One region of the Shewanella sp. HL-SH5 genome, then DNA from elsewhere that is predicted to be linked to it. Evidence: predicted binding sites of a transcription regulator. Region 1 holds the regulator's gene; each other region holds the start of a gene.
The links. Region 1 encodes sigma-54, which starts transcription at its own class of promoters, with help from an activator protein. Its sites were predicted from a motif close to GTTGGCACGNNNNTNGNNT; they were not measured.
Positions count from the first base shown of each region.

Region 2: the regulator sigma-54 is predicted to act here: its motif matches at 4,334-4,352, upstream of flgF (flagellar basal-body rod protein FlgF).
Region 3: the regulator sigma-54 is predicted to act here: its motif matches at 3,079-3,097, upstream of ACRWQM_RS06095 (molybdopterin oxidoreductase family protein).

Region 1 covers NZ_CP195038.1:3,604,110-3,609,773, forward strand. The annotation lists gene lptA (lipopolysaccharide transport periplasmic protein LptA) at 1-587, shown strand, start outside; gene lptC (LPS export ABC transporter periplasmic protein LptC) at 1-13, shown strand, start outside; gene lptB (LPS export ABC transporter ATP-binding protein) at 584-1,315, shown strand; gene ACRWQM_RS15735 (RNA polymerase factor sigma-54) at 1,476-2,969, shown strand; gene hpf (ribosome hibernation promoting factor) at 2,996-3,283, shown strand; gene ptsN (PTS IIA-like nitrogen regulatory protein PtsN) at 3,286-3,729, shown strand; gene rapZ (RNase adapter RapZ) at 3,726-4,583, shown strand; partial or broken gene ACRWQM_RS15755 (HPr family phosphocarrier protein) at 4,617-4,893, shown strand; gene ACRWQM_RS15760 (hypothetical protein) at 5,238-5,387, shown strand; gene ACRWQM_RS15765 (transposase) at 5,419-5,664, shown strand, end outside.
Region 2 covers NZ_CP195038.1:2,771,139-2,776,802, forward strand. The annotation lists gene flgJ (flagellar assembly peptidoglycan hydrolase FlgJ) at 1-885, opposite strand, end outside; gene ACRWQM_RS12115 (flagellar basal body P-ring protein FlgI) at 946-2,046, opposite strand; gene flgH (flagellar basal body L-ring protein FlgH) at 2,057-2,734, opposite strand; gene flgG (flagellar basal-body rod protein FlgG) at 2,744-3,532, opposite strand; gene flgF (flagellar basal-body rod protein FlgF) at 3,544-4,287, opposite strand; gene flgE (flagellar hook protein FlgE) at 4,559-5,664, opposite strand, start outside.
Region 3 covers NZ_CP195038.1:1,407,479-1,413,142, forward strand. The annotation lists gene ACRWQM_RS06075 (MATE family efflux transporter) at 1-276, shown strand, start outside; gene pepE (dipeptidase PepE) at 369-1,079, opposite strand; gene htpX (protease HtpX) at 1,349-2,212, shown strand; gene ACRWQM_RS06090 (cytochrome c3 family protein) at 2,478-2,813, shown strand; gene ACRWQM_RS06095 (molybdopterin oxidoreductase family protein) at 3,138-5,664, shown strand, end outside.

The sequences.
Region 1 (5,664 bases):
TGAACCACATTAAGTTTTTAACCACATTGCTCGGTAAAAGCAGTGTTATTTGCACTTTAGCGATTAGTGTATTAGCAGGAAACGCCGTAGCTAAAGAAGGCGATTTGAAGCAAGAGCTTAAAATTGCTGCCGTAAGTCAACGAGCTGATGTTAAAAATAATCAAATTATTTTTAACGGCCCAGTAAAAATTACCCAAGGCTCGATCAATATCGAAGCCGATGAACTGCGGGCATTTTCAGCTGAAAACGGCCAGACTAAAACGCTCATTGCGACCGGTAACCCTGCTACATTTTCACAAGAACTTGATGATGGTCGCATAGGTACAGCAAGCGCCAATGAAATTCGTTATGACTTAGCAACAACTGGACTGTTATTAACCGGTAACGCTAAGCTAGATCAAGCAGGCAGTAAAGTGACGGGTAACGTGATCCGTTACAATATCAATGCTCAGGAACTTATCGCTGAAAGTACCGGTAAAGGTGAAGATCGTGTTATTACCATTATTCAACCGGAAAATTTCCAAAATGATGAGTCACCAGCACAAAAATTACCTGAAATCCCGTTAAAAAAGCAAGGTAACCAATGACCCAAATTACCTTAACAGCTGAGAATTTAGCTAAAAGCTATAAAAGTCGTCAAGTGGTTAAAAGTGTCAGCTTAACTGTAAAAACAGGCCAAATTGTCGGACTACTTGGTCCCAATGGCGCAGGTAAAACGACCACGTTTTATATGGTTGTTGGTTTAGTCAAAAGTGATCATGGCCGCATTTTAATTGATGACGATGACTTAACTGCTGACCCAATGCATTTACGTGCGCGAAAAGGTATTGGCTATTTACCACAAGAAGCCAGTATTTTTAGAAAACTCAGTGTGCACGATAATATTATGGCCGTGTTGCAAACCCGAAAATCGATGACTTCGGATGAGCGAATTCAGGAACTGGAGCATCTTTTAGAAGAATTCCATATTACCCATATTCGCGATAGCTTAGGCATGTCGCTATCTGGTGGTGAAAGACGACGGGTAGAAATTGCACGCGCTTTAGCAGCCAATCCTAAATTTATATTGTTAGATGAGCCCTTTGCGGGTGTTGACCCTATTTCAGTGATTGATATTAAGAAAATTATTCTGCAACTCAAACACCGTGGCCTAGGCGTATTAATTACTGATCATAATGTCCGTGAAACACTTGATGTGTGTGAGCGGGCATATATTGTTAGCCAGGGGAATTTGATTGCCGAAGGCACCCCAACTGAAGTACTCAACAATCAGCAAGTTCGAGCAGTATACTTAGGCGAACAATTCAAGCTATAGTTAATCTAAATAGGATCTGAAGCACTTGCTTGGCAAAATGTTTCTGGCGACTAAGCTAATTGATCGTGTATAGGTAAAGTAAAACCATTTGTTAAAAAATTGCGACTATCACTCACTTTAATCAGTGTAGAAAGCCGAATTCTTCTAGGGATCAGCAGTAATGAAAGCTTCACTCCAACTTAAAATGGGTCAGCACCTCACTATGACCCCACAGCTGCAACAAGCTATACGTTTGCTGCAGTTATCATCTTTGGAGTTACAGCAAGAAATTCAACAAGTATTAGATTCCAATCCTTTGCTTGAAATGGAAGATGAATTTTCAGCACTTAGCAACAAAAATGATAACTCCAAAGACCTATCAGAAACTGACTTCAATGAAGTAAGCGCACCTGTAGTCGAAAAAGACACTTCAAATGTCGACACCGCAGAGTCAATGACTAAAGAGCAAATGTCTGAAGACTTGCCAATGGACACTACCTGGGATGAAGTGTACAGCGCCTCCCCAATGGCAAGCCCTGGTTCGGGTTCTGGCAGCATGCCAAATGATGACATGCCCTTCCAAGGTGAAACATCCGAAGGATTATACGAGCATTTAGAATGGCAAAAAAATCTAACCCCTTTTTCTGAAACAGACCTCGCTATTGCCACAGCCATTATTGATGCCATTGATGACACAGGTTATCTCACCCAAAGTACTGAAGATATTTTAGAAGCTATGGGCGATGATTCTGTCGAATTAGACGAAGTCGAAGCGGTACTAAAACGTATACAACATTTCGACCCTCTGGGTGTCGCCTCACGTAGCTTAAGTGAATGTTTATTGATTCAACTTGTTCAGTTTGCACCAGACACGCCCCATATTGATAATGCCAGAATGTTAATCAAAGATTATTTAGATTTGATTGCTGGACGTGATTTTCGCACACTCATGCGCAAAACTAAGCTAAAAGAAGATGAGCTGCGCGAAGCAATTGAATTAATTCAATCTTTAAATCCACGTCCTGGCACGATGATCACCCCACCGGATGATGAATATGTTATCCCAGACGTGTCAGTGACCAAAAAGAATGGCCGTTGGGTGGTTGAATTGAACCCTGATAACATGCCAAAAATAGGTATTAATCAACAATATGCCGCCATGGCAAAAAGCAGTAAGAGTTCAACAGACACTCAATTTATTCGAGGTCACTTACAAGAAGCCAAATGGTTTATCAAAAGCTTAGAAAGCCGCAGCGACACCCTGCTTAAAGTATCCAATTGTATTGTGCAATTTCAGCAAGGTTTTTTTGAGTACGGTGCTGAAGCCATGAAGCCTATGGTGTTGAATGACATAGCTGAAGCTGTCGAAATGCATGAGTCCACTATTTCGCGTGTCACCACACAAAAGTATATGCACACACCGCGCGGACTGTTCGAACTTAAGTATTTTTTCTCTAGCCATGTCAGTACTGATGATGGCGGAGAATGTTCGTCTACAGCAATTAGAGCTTTTATTAAAAAGCTGGTTGCTGCTGAAAACCAGAAAAAACCACTAAGCGACAGTAAAATGGCAGATCTTCTGGCAGAACAAGGGATTAATGTTGCACGTCGTACCATAGCGAAATACCGCGAAGCGATGATGATCCCTCCCTCAAACCAACGTAAGAGTTTATAATCTACCTAGGCAATTGGAGGATAAATATGCAAATCACCTTAACGGGTCATCATATTGAAATTACTGAATCACTAAGAGAATATGTCACAAGTAAGTTTACAAAACTTGAACGACATTTCGATCAGATCAATAATGTCCACGTAGTATTAAATGTCGAAAAGCAACAACAGATAGCTGAAGCAAAAGTCAGCTTGAATGGAGCTGAGGTATTTGCGACATCTGAACATGCTGACATGTATCACGCTATAGACGCCCTGATTGATAAACTCGATCGTCAGGTCATTAAACACAAAGAGAAATTAACTAAGCATTAATGATGGAACTTAGTACCATCCTGCAGCCGGAATGCACCTCCTGTGCCACACCGGGCAGTAAGAAAAAGGTACTGGAGCTTATCAGCGATTTAGCTGCAGCCCAGTACCCATCCCTCTCTTCACAAGAGATTTTTGAAAGCCTAGTGGCTAGAGAAAAGATGGGTAGCACAGGAATAGGCTCTGGCATTGCAATCCCGCATGGTCGTTTAACGTCCATCGTTCGCCCTATCGCGGTTTTTATAAAGTGCGAAGAAGCGATTTCATTTGATGCTATCGACAAACAACCAGTGGATCTCTTATTTGCATTACTGGTGCCAGCAGACCAGTGTCAGCAACATCTCAGTACCCTATCCTCAATGGCTGAAAAGTTATCGGATAAACATATTCTTAAGCAGTTACGAAAAGCAAGTAACTCAACTGAACTCTATCAGGTTATCACAGCATGAAATTAGTCATTGTATCCGGTCGTTCGGGCTCAGGTAAATCTGTCGCACTTAGGGTACTAGAAGACCTAGGTTACTATTGCGTTGATAACTTACCACTGCCCTTAATTGGACGGCTATTAGAACAGCTTAGAAACACCAATGAACTGGTGGCTATAAGTGTTGATGTTCGAAATATAGAAGAGCAAGGTAAAGTATTACAGCAGCAGCTAGCGTGGTTATCTGAGGATACGGAAGTCATAAGCTTTTTTTTACAGGCAAGTGATGAGGCACTACTAAAACGTTACAGTGAAACCCGACGACTACATCCTTTATCGAAAAAGAATATGTCCCTACAAGATGCGATTCAATTTGAAGGTGAGCTACTAGCGCCTATTTCTGAATACGTGGACCATTTTATCGATACATCTAAGCTAAATATTTATCAACTTAGTGATCAAGTACGTGAAATTTTAATGGGCAGTGTTGATAAAGAGTTAGTGATCAATTTTGAGTCATTTGGTTTTAAATATGGTATGCCCGCCGAAGCCGATTTTATGTTTGATGTACGCTTTTTACCTAACCCACATTGGGAAATAGAATTACGCCCCTTTACTGGATTAGATGAACCGGTACAGGAGTTTCTTGGCCAGCAACCGCTGGTAAATAAATTCATTTGGCAAATAGAAAACCTATTTGAAACATGGATGCCCCACTTAGAGCGCAATAACCGCAGCTACCTAACCATAGCTATTGGTTGTACTGGTGGCCAGCATCGTTCAGTTTATATCGCCGACCAGCTTGCTAAACGTTTTTCAAGTGGTAAAAAACATGTTGTTCAAGCAAGACATCGAGAGCTTATAAATAAGCACAAATAATCGCAATAAAGTTACTTGTCGGAACTTAACTAAATGAGTCTTTTACAGCGCCAAGTCATCATATCAAACAAGCTTGGTTTACACGCACGAGCGGCGACCAAACTGGCTATTCTTGCTAATGCATTCAATGCCAATGTTACCCTGATCCAGGGTGATAAAAAAGGCCAGCGCCGCCAGTGTTTTAGGCTTATTAATGCTTGAAAGTGGCTTAGGTAAAACCATAGATATCATAGCTGAAGGGCCAGATGCACAATCTGCGCTTGATGCTATATGCGATTTAATTAATGACAAGTTCGAAGAAGGTTGTTGATCCTAATCACTTCCCCCAGCGATTGAATCTACTTTTTCATCATGAACCCACCTTTGCTTTAAAATAGCTAACCGTGTTTAATTTATTGAATTCCTCGCTTAACCAGAGCTAAGTTGAGGTTAAATTAATGCAGTTAGGATAATTTAAATCTCCCTCCGAATTAGTGCAATTGCACCATTATATTGCATACCCTACGACCACCACAGAAACCATAAAATCATAACGCATTGAAAATAAATAAAAAATAAATAAAAAAATAGTTGGCACGCTCTTTTCATATAGTAATTAGTACCTACAAAGTGGTACTAGATTTAAAGCTAGCAAGACTTATTGGAGAGAGCACTATGCGAAATACACAATTAACCTTAAATACGATTAATACTGTTTTTGGACATACTCTTAAATTGGCTAGCCCAATTTTTACAAAAATTCAGCAACACTACACATTTTTTGCCAATGTTGGTTTTAGTCAATGGGAAGTTGAAAAACGATAAATATCTGCATTCAAAAAAGTGGACTTTGATTATGAAAAAATACCTAAGCAATCGTTATCCAGACACACTAATCAATCAAGTGGTTAATCAAGTCACTAACCATAACCGCTTGTTATCAGAAGTAGCCAAGGAATATGGCGTTTCATCTAGAGTGGTATACCAATGGGTAAAATCAACGACTGAACCCGTTGAGGTTAAAAAAGATCTAATCACAGAACAAATAGCCTCTTTACAAAGGCAAATCCAAAGCTTAAATAAACAATTGCAAATGATTGCA
Region 2 (5,664 bases), 830 kb from region 1:
TTTATCGGCTTTAATATTGAATAGGTTGTTGCTCATACTGCCATCTTGTTTACGAATAACTTTTTGACCCCAACCCGTTTCAAGTGCCGATTGAGCGATTAACACTTCTGGTGTTGTGCCTAACTGCTTAGCCGCTTTTTCGGCATGGGGATACAACACAGATATGAAGTGTTGTGGATCATTAAATTTATTGATTACCTCAGTTATTGAAGGTGTAGATGCTGTGTTAAGTATTGGTTTACTTATACGCTTTGAACTTACTACAGACTTTTCTTCCGCAGTAGATGCGACCGCTGTAGGCAATACTTTGCCGTTAAGATGATCTGTGCCACTTGGCGATACCTTGCCGGCTAAGATTGAATCCATGGTTTGTTTATCTGAAATTGACGACACAGGTGTTGCCATTAAAATGTCGCTTTTACCAGCTAAAGTCTGCGAACTGCCTAGATTGTTGTTCGCAGTCCAAGACGGAGATAAAGAAGAGGTGTTGAGCTCATTTGCGCCATTCACAACCATAGCTGGAATGACATTCCCATCTATATTGCCACGCAATACTGATGCAGGTGTCATAGGGCTATCCTCAGGAGAAAGCTGCTGGACCATTAGCTCTGCTAGGCCCAGCATGCCTTTGTTTGATAAATCCATCGACATTTGTTGGTCACGCATTTGCTCATAAAAAGCTGTGGCGTCACTATTAAAAGGGCTATCTGACTTAAATGCTTCGTTGGCATCTCGCATGCTTTTCATCAGCATTTGAATAAAAATACCTTCGAACTGTTTAGCCACTTCTTTAAGCGCGCCCTTCTCGTCTTTCTGGGCTTGAGCACGAAGTGAATCCAGTCCCCCTAGATCCAGAAAGTGCGAAGAATTTGACAGCTTTTCCATAGTAGTCCCGTAACAGAAGTCGGTCTTATTTAAATAATCACTTTAAAAAAGTGCCAATATTTAAATGATGATAAGTTCACCATGCAAAGCGCCTGCCACCTTTAATGCTTCAAGAATAGCCAGAACGTCTGAAGGAGCTGCACCGACTAAATTCACTGCGCGCACTAATTCATCTAAGGTGGTTCCGGGGTTAAACATAAACATACGTCTATCATCTTGTTGTACGTCAATAGTCGTGTTGCTGGTAACAACGGTTTCTCCCCCAGCCAAAGCATTAGGTTGAGACACTTGTGTTGCTTCAGCTATAGTGACTGTGAGTCCACCATGGGTAACCGCTGCGGGTAGCAATTGCACATTTTGGCCCACAACTATGGTGCCGGTTCTAGAATTCACTATCACTTTGGCTGACTCGTCAGCTGGTTCAACCTCTACATTTTCTAAGGTCGCTAAAAATGACACTCGTTGTGAGGCATCTCTTGGCGCACTAACTTGAATTGAACTGGCATCTAAAGCTCTCGCCATGCCTGGTCCTAACAAATCATTGATGGCATCTGCGGTTCTCTTAGCGGTAGAAAAATCAGCCCGGCGTAGGTTGAAGGTTAGGTGATCACCACTTGCAAACGGTGATAGCACACTGCGTTCTACAATTGCACCACTAGGAATACGTCCAACTGTTGGGGTGTTCTGTATAACGCTTGAACCGTCTAAGCCATCGGCGCTAAAGCCACTTACCACTAAACTGCCCTGTGCAATGGCGTAAACATTACCGTCGACCCCTTTCATAAAGGTTTGAATCAAGGTTCCGCCACGTAAACTTTTAGCCTCACCAATACTTGATACGGTGACATCTATTGTTTGACCGGGCTTAATGAAAGCTGGCATGTCAGCGTGAACCGCAACCACTGCAACGTTTTTCACTTTAGGTCTAACTGAATCGGGTAAATTTATACCGAAGTTCTTTAACATGGTTTTAAAGGTTTGTTCGGTGTACTGAGTCTTCTCACCAGTACCAGGCAAGCCAACAACAAGCCCATAACCAATCAGTTGGTTACTACGAACACCTTGCACATTGGCAATATCTTTAAGACGCTGTGCTTCAGTGGGTGTGGTAATGACCATACATGCAGTGAAAATCAAGGCTAAAATAGGTTTAATATTCATGTTCTACCCCTTAAAAAGGCCACCACTCACCCATAAAGAACGAGCTTAACCAGCCCACTTTTTGGGTATCGGCAAAGGTGCCGGTTCCGCTATATTGGATACGAGCATTAGCTACTCGTGTTGATTCGACTGTGTTATCTGGTGTGATATCTTGGCTGCGCACAATACCCGTCACGCGAATAAATTCATCGCCATTATTGATAGAGATCCATTTCTCGCCTCGAATAACCAGGTTACCGTTACTCAGTACTTGCATTACATTGGCAGAAATACTGCCATCTAAACTGTTCGATTGATCAGCATCAGCTTCACGTTTGGTATTCATGCTGTCTGAATAGCGTAAATCTAACGGCACCCCTTTAATAGAGACATTACCGCCACCCGCATAAAGCGGTTCAACACTCAGGCCGGTATTCTTCTTCATTTCATTGTTAGCACTTTTGGTCGCCTGGGTAGACTCTTTCAATACAACGGTAATGATGTCACCTACCTTGTGCGCACGAAGATCCGAGTACAAACTTGAAGCTTGTGAATCTAAAAATATAGATCCCGTCGCCACCACTTGAGTCGAAGGTTCTTCTGGATAAACAGGCGCGTAAAAAGGATCATCTGGGATCGGCTTTTTCTGAGTAGAACTGCAACCGACTAACAGCATGGCTGTTGTAGCTAAAACAAGAAGTTTACTCATCACTGCCCCCTAAAGATTTTGATTAACATAAGACAGCATTTGATCTACCGCTGAAATAACCTTCGAGTTCATTTCATAGATCCGCTGACTTTGAATTAAGTTAACTAATTCTTCTGTCACATTAACATTCGATGTTTCTAATGCGCCTTGACGGATTGCCCCTAAACCATTTTGTGAAGCAGTACCTTGAATAGGCGTGCCACTGGCACCGGTTTCGGTATAGAGATTCTGACCCAGTGGATCAAGTCCAGACGGGTTGATAAAGTCTGTCATGGTAAGCTGACCGATTGTCTGATTATCTGTTGCACCAGCCAATTTAACTGACACTTCACCCTCAGCAGAGACAGTAATACTCATAGCATCTTCAGGAATAGTAATTGGCGGTTGCAATACGTAGCCTGAACCAGGGGTAACAATTTGCCCGGTATCATCTAAGCTAAATTGACCATTACGGGTATAGGCTGCTGTGCCATCAGGCATTTGGACTTCAAAGAAACCAGGACCTTCAATCATTAAATCTAGTGAATTGTCGGTTGTGAGCATGTTGCCCTGGGTAAACACTTTTTGCGTAGCAACAACTTTGGTACCCGCACCTAGATTTAAACCATTAGGTAACTTGGTATTGTCGGCACTGATCCCACCGGCTTGGTTAATTGTTTGATAGAGCAAATCTTCAAATACCGCACGGCCTTTTTTGTAACCTATGGTGCTAGCATTCGCCACATTATTTGAAATAACCGCAATATCTGTTTGTTGGGCGTCTAAACCCGTTTTACTAATCCACAGAGCTGGATGCATAATAAATACTCCTAACCAATTCTTAGTAACGATGAAGATGAGCGATCTGCTTCTTCTGCATTTTTCATCATCTTCACTTGCATTTCGTACTGACGCTGAATATCTATCATCGCCACCATTTCATGTACAGGGTTAACATTACTGCCTTCAACAGCACCACTTTCAACTTGTACCATGGGATCTTTGGGTGCAGGCAAACCAGACATTAAGCGAAATAAGCCATCTTCACCGCGCATCATTTGATCATTGCCCGGATTAACAAATTTAATTCTGGCTACTTCCTCAATCACTTCAGCTGTCGCTCCCTGAGGGCGAATTGAAATAATGCCATCTTGTGAAATATGAACTTTATCGATTGGCAGTGGCAAAACAATAGGGCCTGCATCGCCCATAATTGGCGTATTACGACTATTAACCAGCAGTCCAGTACTATCGAACTTCAAATGTCCTGCACGGGTATAAGCTTCTGACCCATCAGCCGCTTGCACTGCAATCCAGCCATCACCTTTAATGGCAATGTCTAAGTCATTACCAGTCTCTCTGATAGGACCTGGAGAAAAATTAGACCCAGGGCTTTCAATCATTGAAAATACTCGCGTAGGCAAACCTTCGCCAAACGCCTGCATTGACCTTGCTTGGGTCATATCCGATTTGAAGCCATCGGTGTTGGCATTGGCTAAGTTGTTCGCACGAACGGCAAGAGCATTCATGCCTTGCTTTGCACCGCTCATTGCAACATACAAAAATTTGTCCATTTGCCGCTCCGTCAATAATGCTTTAAATAAAGATACTAACTAGACAAAGCAAAGGGCATGCCAACAATCACGGTAAATATAAGTAACTGATTTAATTAGGTGGGGATACGATTTAAAACATAGTATTGTGAATGAAGTGTCAAAAAAACACCGATAAGAGAAAGTGAAAAAAAATAATGAAAATAAAAGGCAAGGTGTTGCCGCTATGGGCAACACCTTATTAAAGCTAATATTATAAAAACCAATGAAACGAGTGCTGTCAGGAAGCGTATTATCTGATCTGCAATATCGTTTGGTTCAAGGTATTGTTAACTTCAAGCGTACGGGAATTGGCTTGGAAGTTACGTTGGGCAGAGATTAAATCAACTAATTCTGTAGTTAAGTCAACATTCGATTGTTCAAGTGATGAAGAACGAATACTTCCGAAAGTACCGCTATTTGCTTCGCCCGCTAATGCAGGGCCAGAATCTAAACTCGCCTTCCAGGCAGTATTCCCTACCTGAGTTAAACCTTGCTCATTTGCAAAGCGAACTAAAGCGACTCGCGATAAAGGCACAGTAGAACCATTACTATAGCTTGCTGTGACTAAACCATCAGCACCTATACCTACGTTAGTTAATCGACCTACTGTTGTACCATCTTGAGTTAACTCAGTGACTTCAAATGGTGAGGCATATTGTGTCGGATTATTAAAATCAATCGTAACAGCCTGAGAGCCATCAGCTCCAGGCCCTAATACATTGGCACCAGTAACACCCAGTGGCAGAGTTTTTATCACTGTAGGATTGCTACCGGTATAAGTACCAGAGTCATTAAACTTTATGACAGATCCTCTCCAACCACCTGCAGTTTGTGCATCACGAGGTGCACCATCAACTAAACCATCACCCGTAGTATCAACACTATATTGGCCTGCTGCACCGTCTAAACTTACTGGTTTACCATCAATGGCGTAAAATGCAACCCAGTTACTTTCACCTGTGTAAGAACCGTTTTCAGGCTTAATAAAGTAGCTGGTCATGATATGCGATTCACCCAGAGAGTCATAGATAGTCACTGAAGTAGAATTATTAAATGTATCTGCATTGTCAGGATCAAATGCAGCAGGGTCTAAAGGTGACTCACCGACATTTAGATTCATCTGTAGGCCGACTTTACTAGACATAATAGGACTTCCTGCTGTGTCTGGTACTTTAATTGCCTGAGTAGTGGTTAAACTCACTGAAGTCGAATTACCGTCCTTATCCACAGGAAAGCCCTGTAAAAAGTTGCCCGCTGAGTCAACCATATAATTGTTTGAATCAACCTTAAAAGCGCCTGCTCGGGTAAATGATTGGTCACGTGTGCCAATCCCTGATGAGGTCACAAAAAAACCTC
Region 3 (5,664 bases), 2.0 Mb from region 1:
ATTATTTTTGGTCTTGCGGGTGTGATAGTGGCCTACCGACTAGTGGATAAATTATCTCATACCGCAACGGCTGAATTGTCTGCGCAGGTGTTTACTAAGTCAGAAGACTTACCTTTAAACACCACAACAGTCTCTTCACCATTGTCATCTGCATCTGCTCAAATGGCTCAGTTAGATGATGAACCCTTGTGTAAGCAATTAGGTGAAACAGATGCTAAACCTGAATCTGAACCCACTTCTGCTTCAACAAGTAATGATAAGCTTGATGTAAAGTAATTCAATACCCTGTGGCTAATCCACATCTTGGGTATTGAATTAAATGATTATCAGTACTTACAGTTGTAAAAAGTCACTGTAAGTAAATTATATTAGGATAAGTACTGTGATAAATCTGTGCCAGGTTCAATCGGCACTTCTTGCTGCTCACCCTGGAACAAATAGCCTGGCTTGTTACCCACTAATGTCAGCTTACTATCAGCGAGCTTAAGTGCAGTACCTTCTTGAATAGCAATAATGGGGGTGAGCGGATCCACTTGGGTAAACTCATATAAACGCTGGGCACGCGTTTCACCATTATGGCCCGGTGCTTGATAATTACTGTAATGTGGATTTATTTGAAATGGCACTAGGCCGATAGCGGTAAATGAAGGCGGCTCAATAATCGGCATATCGTTGGTGGTGCGAATTGACAAGCCTGCAATGTTAGAACCAGCGCTCCAGCCCACATAAGGCTTACCTTCACTGACCTGCTGTTTAATCAGGTGAACTAAATCATAACGATATAATTCATTGAGTAATTGGAACGTATTACCGCCACCAATAAAAATACCATCGGCATCTTTTATGGCTTGTTTTGGATCGCCGTATTCATCAATACTACTGATACTGATGGGTAAATCAGCTAAGCCTTGGCGGACTTTTTCCAAATATTCACTGTAGCTTATACCAACACCTGCATAAGGAATAAACAGCCATTTTTGTCCTGCTATACACAATGGTTTTATAAGCTCAACAGCATGCTGTAAATACGGGGTGTCACCCACTCTAGAAGCGCTCAATAATAAAGCATTCACTGACATAAAATATCCTTTTTTTCTTCAATAACCACAGTCGATTATCCCCATATTAACAAAGTTAATCACAGCAAGATAATAGAGATAACTCTCCGGTTTTTGTTTAGCGACATTTAAGTTTCAATTAAGTATCTGTACCTAAAATCTGCGCGTAATAATGTATCTTGGTTGATTAAATCATATTTAATCTTCAATACCTTGAAAATCATTTTACCGGACATATTATGTCTGTAGAATGTATTGATATCGGCAATCTTGCCAACACAGGAGCTAAAATGAAGCGTATCTTTTTGTTAATTGCGACCAACATGGCAATTTTGCTAGTGGCCTCAATTGTAATGTCTATTCTAGGAGTTAACACTTCTACGATGAGTGGATTATTAGTGTTTGCTGCCATTTTCGGTTTTGGTGGCGCCTTTATCAGTTTAGCCATTTCAAAATGGATGGCAAAGAAAACCATGGGTTGTGAAGTGATCACCAATCCACGTGATAATACTGAACGCTGGTTAGTTGAAACCGTTGCTCGTCAAGCTGAGCAAGCAGGTATAAAAATGCCAGAAGTGGCAATTTACCAATCACCTGAAATGAATGCGTTTGCTACTGGCCCAAGTAAGAATAATTCACTGGTTGCGGTAAGCTCAGGCTTACTTTATGGCATGACCCAGGATGAAATTGAAGGCGTTTTAGCCCATGAAGTTAGCCACGTTGCTAACGGTGACATGGTAACGTTAACGCTAATTCAAGGTGTAGTGAACACGTTCGTTATTTTTGCAGCACGCGTCGTTGCGGGTATTATTAATAATGTTGTCTCTAGTAACAGTGAAGAAGGTGAAGGTTTAGGTATGTTTGCCTATATGGCCGTGGTGTTTGTATTAGATATGCTGTTTGGTATCTTAGCTTCAATCATTGTGGCTTACTTCTCTCGTATACGTGAGTTTAGAGCCGATGAAGGTGCTGCACGTTTAGCGGGTAAGAATAAGATGATCGCTGCGCTTGAACGTTTAAAAACGGGCCCAGAAGCCGGTGCAATGCCAGCTCAAATGTCAGCGTTAGGTATTAGCGGTAAGCGTTCTATGGCTGAGTTTATGATGAGCCATCCACCACTAGAAAAACGCATTGCGGCTTTAAAGAACAGCTAATATTGCCGGTAAAATAAACACCACTAAACTGGAGCCTTGTGCTCCAGTTTTTGTTTTATAACTTTTATTATGGATGTATTGATGTAGCGCTCGTTTCAAGTTCAGCTTCAATGCTAAGGTCTTGTTATAACATGATAGTTGCTTAAGTACGGTAGTTCGACTAAATTGGATTTAAGCTAAAAAAATCATCCATATAAAGTCTCAATCATGAATAATGACCTTTATTCAATACCATTGTGGCTAGCGTGGATAAAAAGAGGTTGATATGAAAAATATTTTCTTATGTTCCCTATTCGCTGTTTGTTTTGCTGTGCTCACTTTTTCAATTGGCGCGTCTGCCGCAGAGGAAAACTTAGCTGATTTTCATGCCGGCATGAACGGGTGTGAAAGCTGTCATGTAAATGAAGAACCTTCGGTTGACGGTGGATATGAATTTGAACAATGTCAAAGTTGCCATGGTTCATTAGCTAAAATGAATGATAACCATAAACCGCATGATGGCATGTTGATGTGTGTCGATTGTCATGCGGTACATGAAGTGAATGTAGGTGAACAACCTGCTTGCGAAGCCTGCCACGATGATGGTCGCGTGGCTAAATAGTGCGAAAGCTAATGTGTTGATGATGGTGTTATATCAACACTTTTTGCGACATTTTTTCAATACTATCGATCATTGTCTACTTTGTTTTATCGCCTTCAAATAACCCACCTCGCTAAATCTCTATACCTCTAAAGAGGTATTTTAATTACTTTGTTTTCAATAAGATGCGCAACATTGGTGCGACTTGTTGCACTTTGGCTGCGCAATTTTCGATTACTTTCCTAAGTAAATATATAAAAAACCTTTAATTTCAATCCGGTATAAATTTGGCACGCTAGTTGCGATATTAAATGCAATTATTGTAGCGAGAAGATAGGTGTAGGAATGACGGATATTCAATCAAGTTGTGCATATTGTGGTGTTGGCTGTGGATTAACCATCAGCCAAAATTCAACACACACACTTGGTAAAACCGGCTTAGGGTTGATGTTGCAAGGCGACAATGTTCACCCTGCTAACTTTGGTCAGCTATGCGCTAAAGGTGAACGTTTATTAGACAGTCTGAATCAGCCCCACACATTGCGCTATCCTAAGTTGCGCTCAGGTAAACCACTTGATTGGGATGCAGCTACACAATTAATTGCAGATACATTTCAGCAAACCATTGATCAATATGGTTCAGATTCAGTGGCCTTTTATTTATCAGGTCAGTTGCTTACCGAAGACTACTATGTTGCCAACAAGTTTGTTAAAGGTTTCTTAAAAACCGCTAATGTCGACACTAATTCACGCCTGTGTATGTCTTCAGCAGTGAGTGCAATGCAACGTGCATTTGGTGAAGATGTGGTACCCGGATGTTATCAAGATTTTGAGCATGCAAAAGTTATTGTCTTAATTGGTGCCAATACCGCCTGGACCCATCCGGTTTTATTTCAACGTATTTTAGCAGCAAGAAAAACCAATGGCTGCAAATTGGTCGTAGTCGACCCGTTATCAACCGCAACCGCTAAGCAAGCTGATTTACATTTAGCGATAAACCCAGGGGCAGATTTAGACTTATTTGTTGGCTTGCTGGGCTTTATTGCAGATAACAACACACTAAATCAACGCTATATTCATGCTCACACAGAAGGTGTTGTTGAAGCCATTACCCACGCACAACAGTTCAGTAAAAACCTGCAAACACTTGCCGACTCTGTTGGGGTGGCTTATTCAGACTTAGTACAGTTTTACCAACTTTTTAGTCAGCATGAGCAAGTCGTTACTGCCACCTGCCAGGGTGTTAACCAGTCAGTGAATGGCACCGATATCACTAATGCGATAATTAATTGTCATCTTGCATTAGGCCAAATAGGCCAGGTTGGAGCCGGATTCTTTTCGCTGACCGGACAGCCTAATGCCATGGGCGGGCGAGAAGTAGGTGGTTTGGCTACTCAATTAGCCTGTCATATGGGATTTGCTGATAATGAGCGGGCGTTACTGGCGGACTTTTGGCAATGCGGTACCGTGGCTAAACAAAAAGGCTTAGCGGCTGTCGATATGTTTGATGCGTTAGCCGATGGCAAAATAAAAGCCATATGGATTATGGGCACTAATCCTGTGGTATCGCTGCCTAATAGCGCTAAAATTGCCAAAGCACTAGCCGATTGCCCGTTTGTGGTGGTGTCTGAAGTGAGTCCTGATTCTGACACCGCTAAGCTAGCGGATATATTGCTTCCCGCCCAAGGTTGGTCCGAAAAGTGTGGCACAGTCACTAATAGCGAGCGCACTATTACCCGCCAACGCAGCTTTATCACTGCAAAAGGTCAGGCAAAACCAGATTGGTGGGCGGTGAGCCAAGTGGCGATTAAAATGGGCTTTAACGGCTTTGATTTCGAACATAATGCCAGTGTATTTAGCGAATTTGCATTACTTAGTGCCAAAGTGAAACAAGCTTTTCCAGATAAACACTTTAATCTTGCCGGACTCGCTGGATTAACGAAAACTCAATATGATGATTTAGTGCCAACACAGTGGCCAGTCGCAACCATTGAGCAAATCGGTCAGCGACATCAGCGTGTGTTTTCAAATGGCCAGTTTGCAACTGTCAGCGGTAAAGCACAGTTTATTACGCCTGCGAACGTATCCACTCACTTAGCCAAAGGACAATCAGTGAATGGTGTTGAAAATAGCCACCAAAACTTACCCGCTTTGTTGCTTAATAGTGGCCGCAGTCGAGATCAGTGGCACACCATGACTCGCACAGGCCATATTGCTAGCCTTCGCGCCAGCGTGCCAGAACCTGTGATCCATTTACATCCAAAACAACTGGGTTTATTTAATCTAGTGGAAGGTGGGTTAGCCCGTATTCAAGCTGAACAAAAAACAAAATCAACCTCCCAAGATTTTACAATGGCGCGTGTGGTCGCAGATAAAGACATGCCAGTCGATGTTGCGTCCATGTCTATGCACTGGTCAAAGCAGTTTTCACTGACCCAAGGGATTAATCAAGTCATTGATAGTCGAGTTGATCCCATTTCACTTCAGCCAGGATTTAAATGCCAAGCTGTCACTTTATCGCCGGTTATATTAGCTCTGCAAGGGGTGGTATTTGGCATTCATGACAAAGCGGCCGCAGGTCTTTGTTGGCAAGTGGCTCAAACGTTAACCAATGGTATTTGTCATCATATTGGTTTTGAAAACGAACAAGATGGTTTTGCATATCAAGCCACGCCCTATTCATTAAAGTGGACCTTAACGCGAGTTTGTCAATCTGGGCATCAGCTATTGCACATTCAATGCAATATCCAAAAAGGGCAGTTAATTGCGTTGAAACTGTTATCTGACAAACCGGTGAATGTGGCATTAGAACCTATGGGTGCATTTATTGGTAAAACCTTAAATAGCCAGCTATTAGGCCAACTTCATCAAC